Regions from separate parts of the Pseudarthrobacter woesei genome, predicted to be linked through region 1. Evidence: predicted binding sites of a transcription regulator. Region 1 holds the regulator's gene; the other holds the start of a gene.
What was found. Region 1 encodes LexA, which represses DNA repair genes until DNA is damaged. Its sites were predicted from a motif close to TCGAACANNTGTTCGA; they were not measured.

Region 1 (2,465 bases):
GGCGCCCCGTAAGGGCTAAGGCCGCGCAGATTTGTCCGGAGGGGAAGTCGATTCAGGCGCTCTAACTGGTCAGTCACTTTAGTAGTTTAAGTGAGACACCGACGGGCCCTGAAACTGTGACGCCTGGCGGATCGCACGGGAAGCGTTACTTGGACGGAACGAAGAGCGTCTGGCCGGGCACCACACGCGCCGCCTCGAGGTTATTGAGCTGAAGGATGTCGGCAACCACATCGCGGGGGTCGCGCTCGGGTGCCACGGTTCCGGCAATCGCCCACAACGATTCCCCGGGCTGCACGGTGACCGACACGGCTGGTGTCAACCGCAGCTCCGCGGCGGACTCCGAGGCCTTGGCCGGCGCATTGAGAAAGCCACTGAAGGAAAGGATAAGGGCGGCCAGCAGGATGAGTGGAATGCCGAAGAAGACAAAGCGGCCGCGCCTGGTCAGCCGCAGCGGTGCCTGCCTGGTGCGGTCCCCGGAACCGTACCCGTCGAGGGAACGCTCCTCGCCGGAGGCATCAGCCCTTGCCGATGTGTAGCCGAATGTGTCGTGAAACGCGCTTGATGCTGACATGAACTGAGCCCTCCTGGACCATACGGTGCCGCGCGGCGTACTGCACCTACTTGCCGCCAACCGGCCTAACCATCGAACATAGAACCGAACATCGAGCCGTGCTCGAACAACGCTTAACTCGAACACATCTTCGAACCATGCTAGTTCTGTTTTAGCACTTATGGACGAACATTGTCGAGACTCGCTAGAACAAATGTTTGAAAAACCTCTGCGGCTGGCCTACGTTTGAGTCACAGGACAACCACATCTGCAGTTGATCAGCAGGGTCTGACAAACAGAGCCCGACGTTCCCGGCGACTGCAGCCACAGCAGCCGGGCGGAATGGAAAGGCGTTGGCGAATATGGCAGCACAAGCCACCGGCGGCAGGGCCACCCAGCGGAGCCCGCAGGCAGCCCGGCCCCCCAAGAGCCTCACCATCCGGCAGAAGAAGATCCTGGAAACCATCCAGCGCTCGGTATCGGACAACGGCTACCCGCCGTCCATGCGCGAGATTGGCGACACGGTCGGGCTGGCCAGCCTCTCCAGCGTCACCCACCAGCTGTCCCAGCTCGAAAAGCTCGGCTATCTGAGGCGCGATCCCAAGCGTCCGCGCGCCATGGAAGTGCTCATGCCGCTGACCCTGGATGAGGGAACGACCAAAATCCCAGGGGTCCAGAAGGCTGGAGTGCTGCGCTCAGCGGGCGGGCTGTCCGTCTCGGAACTCACCAGCGCCACGGACACCGCGATGGTGCCGCTCGTGGGCCGGATCGCTGCCGGCGGGCCCATTCTCGCCGACCAGCTCGTCGAGGACGTGATGCCGCTTCCGCGCCAGCTGGTGGGTTACGGTGAGCTCTTTATGCTCAAAGTCGCGGGCGATTCGATGATCGACGCCGCCATTTGCGACGGCGACTGGGTCGTGGTGCGCCGGCAGAGCGACGCCGTCAACGGCGACATCGTGGCCGCACTGCTGGACGACGAGGCGACGGTCAAAACGTTCCGCCAGCGCGACGGCCACACGTGGCTGCTGCCGCAGAACACCCAGTACGAACCCATCCTCGGCGATCACGCCGTCATCATGGGAAAAGTCGTCTCGGTACTTCGCTCCCTCTAGCTAAAATCAGATACCGGCTCTGACGCTCGCTCACCTTTCGCGGTGGACAAAAAACGCTGCCTCACTTTTCGGTTCGACCGTAAGCTCCGTCACGTCATGTGACGGAGCATTTGCCATTGGCACTCAGAATCGGAGTGCTCCCTGGTTCGGATCTTTCGCCGAATTACGCCGACGCGGGGTGGGCTGAATCGAGCGGGCACTGGGATATGACACGCAACCCTTCCTGCGACGCGCAGATGTCGTGGCGCTACCGGTATACCCGAAGCGCCAGGGCACTTGCGCGTCGCCAGGCTAAATGCGCCGCGTCAGCCAGCCGGCGCCGAAAAGCCCCGGATTTCCGCGGAACCTGGAGCCGGCAGGCCGGAGCAAGTGGGCGGGAACGCCACGGCTGCCGATATCCGGTCGCTTCGCAGCGCCTATTTGGCCGGCAGCCCGGATTCCTTGGACAGACGTTTCAGCGCCGCGAGGGCAATCGTGGGATCGGTAGTGGGCCAGAACGGTGGAAGGGCCGCGCGGAGGAATGCCCCGTAGCGTTCCGTGGATAGCCGTGAGTCCAGCACCGCCACGACACCCTTGTCCGTCGTCGTGCGGATCAGCCGGCCGGCGCCCTGGGCCAGCCGGATGGCGGCATGGGTCGCCGACACACTCATAAAGCCGTTGCCGCCCGCCTGGGCCACCGCGCGGGACCGCGCTGTCATCAGCGGGTCGTCGGGCCGGGGAAACGGGATCCGGTCGATGACGACCAGCCGGCAGGAGTCGCCCGGGACGTCAACACCCTGCCACAGCGACATCGTGCCGAAGAG
Region 2 (2,465 bases), on a different contig from region 1:
CGTACATGCCGTATTTGCTGACCGAGTACTGGCCCTGGTAGTAGCCCGCGATGGCGGTATCCAGATCCTTACTGGTGCGGGTCAGCTGGCGGATGATGGCGACGCCGGCCGTGGCGTTGTCGTAGGGATCCAGCAGGTTGAGCTTGCGGCCCACGAGGTCCGAGGCCCACTGGCCGGAAGAGGGGATGACCTGCATGGTGCCGATTGCGTTGGCCGGGGAGACCGAGCGGTGGTCGAAGCTGGATTCCTGGAAGGCGAAGGCCAGTGCCAGGGACGGATCGACGCCCATCTTGCGGGCGGTGTCCGCGACGATCGACTTCATCTGTTCGCGGCTGGGGACGGGAGAGGCGTTCAACAGTGCCTTGTTCTCGTTTGCCGAGCTGACTACGGCGGCCGGGTAGCTGAAGCCGAGGAACGTGCTGGGCACGAGCGGTGTCACCGTGGCCGGGGGCTGGCTGGACGCCGGAGCGATCGGGGCCGGAGCGGTCGAGCCACCCGGAATCACCAGCTTCTGGCCGGGGTGGATGATGCTGCTCATCGTCAGCCGGTTGGCGGCGAGGATGTCAGACAGCTTGACGCCGTTCCTGGCCGCGATCCCGGAGAGGGTGTCCCCGGACTTGATCGTGTACGAGCCCGGGGCCGGGGTTGCAGGGGCGGAAGCAGGTGCCACCGAGGCGGGGGCGGCCGGAGCAGGCGCCACCGGGGCGGGGGCGGCTGCGCCGTTGCCGATCCTGATCTGCTGGCCCGGGCGGATGATGGAGCCCATGTTGAGCCCGTTCCAGCCGAAGACTTCGGAGAGCTTGACGCCATGGCGGGCCGCGATAGCGCTGAGCGTGTCGCCCGGCTTCACGGTGTAGCTACTGCCGCCGGTCGAACTGGCGGGCGCAGGGGCCGAGGGTGCCGCCGGTGCGGGTGCCGGAGCGGTGGCGGTGCCGCCGAGCTTGATCTTCTGTCCGGGGTAGATGATCGTGTTCGCCTGCAGGTTGTTCAGCTTGAGGATGGCGTACGTATCCAAGCCGAACTTGCCGGCGATCCCGCTGATCGTGTCGCCGCGGGAGATCGTGTATTCAGCCGGCGCCGACACCTGGGCGGGACGGAAGGCGGTGGGGACCGTAGTGGAGACAGCATTGGCCGGGATCATGGCTGACGTCAGTGACTTTGCCGTCTGCGCCTGTGCCTTCATGGCTGCAGCCAGTGTTGCCGGGATGGCACGCGGGCGGGACTCAGCCGCTGCGGGCTGGGCGAGCGCCAGAGAAGAAAGCATGACGGCGGGCAGCGCCGCTGTCGTGGCCGCGATCATCGGCAGGCTGGGCCGCGGGTGGGGCTTTGGCGAACGAGACGTCGTCATGGGAAAAATCCTCTTCTCAGCGGCGAACGCTGCAGGTCAGGCTGGTGTCACTGGTGTTACCAGTGTGACTGATGTTAGTGCTGTTACAAATGTGATCTATGTGAATCTCTCATGAATTGGCAATTAGCACAAGAACTGTTTGACATTCTGCAAACGTGATTTTGTGGAGTGTCGACGGGTGCGGGGTGCGGCGGCTCCTTAATGTCCGGTGAAGACGCCCGGGAGCCGACTAGGCGCAGGGGTACCTGCCGTGGCAATCTTGATCCGTGAGTAATGTAGAAAGCCTCGTGGGCGAATGGCTGCCCCTGCCCGATGTCGCCCAGCTTCTGAACGCTTCCATTACCAAGGTTCATGCCTTGCTGGATGAACGCGCGCTGGCCGCATTGCGGGTCGGCGAACGGCGGATTCGGTGTGTGCCGGCGGAATTCATTCAGGACGGACACGCCGTGGAGAGCCTCAAGGGGACCATCGTGGTCCTCTCCGACGCGGGCTATTCGGATGAGGAACTCATTACCTGGCTCTTTACGCCGGATGAATCCCTGCGCGGCCGGCCGATTGATGCACTGCGCGAGGGCCGCAAGACGGAAATCCGCCGCCGGGCACAGTCCCTGGCCTGGTAGCACCGGCACTTCAGCGCCCCTGAGGTGCCAAGAGCCTCTTAACAACCAAGGGCCGCGCACGGCGTATTTGCCGTGCGCGGCCCTTGGAGTAACCGGCTTGAGTGGCCGGCCTGGAGCCGCAGGGAGGGGCTCAGGCGGTGCGGCTGACCGTTGCCTCGGCTAGCTTCCGGAGCGCCGTCTTGGGCAGCTCGTCAAGCGGCAGGAGGTCCAGGGCGGCAAAGGCCGCGCGGCCGAATTCCTCGATCAGTACTTCCGTGGCCTGCAGTGCGCCGCAATCCGCGATAATGCGGCGGATCTCGTCCACGTCCGCCTCGTCAAGATCGGGGCTTCCGAGCTTGGCATCGATGAACGCCGATTCGGCCGGCGTTGCCTGGTCCAGGGCGAAAGCCACCAGAACGGTCCGCTTGCCTTCGCGCAGATCGTCCCCGGCCGGTTTGCCGGTGGTGACCGGATCGCCAAACACGCCCAGTACATCGTCCCGCAGCTGGAAGGCCTCG

Region 2: a site for LexA is predicted at 1,476-1,491, ahead of ACZYZE_RS12240 (LysM peptidoglycan-binding domain-containing protein). Genes of this name have one in related genera too.

The regions. Positions count from the first base shown of each region.
Region 1 covers NZ_JBVAYU010000005.1:219,481-221,945, reverse strand. The annotation lists gene ACZYZE_RS09875 (histidinol-phosphate transaminase) at 1-77, opposite strand, end outside; gene ACZYZE_RS09870 (LysM peptidoglycan-binding domain-containing protein) at 146-571, opposite strand; gene lexA (transcriptional repressor LexA) at 913-1,662, shown strand; gene ACZYZE_RS09860 (ATP-dependent DNA helicase) at 2,079-2,465, opposite strand, start outside.
Region 2 covers NZ_JBVAYU010000007.1:198,170-200,634, reverse strand. The annotation lists gene ACZYZE_RS12240 (LysM peptidoglycan-binding domain-containing protein) at 1-1,348, opposite strand, end outside; gene ACZYZE_RS12235 (Rv2175c family DNA-binding protein) at 1,615-1,968, shown strand; gene ACZYZE_RS12230 (polyprenyl synthetase family protein) at 2,099-2,465, opposite strand, start outside.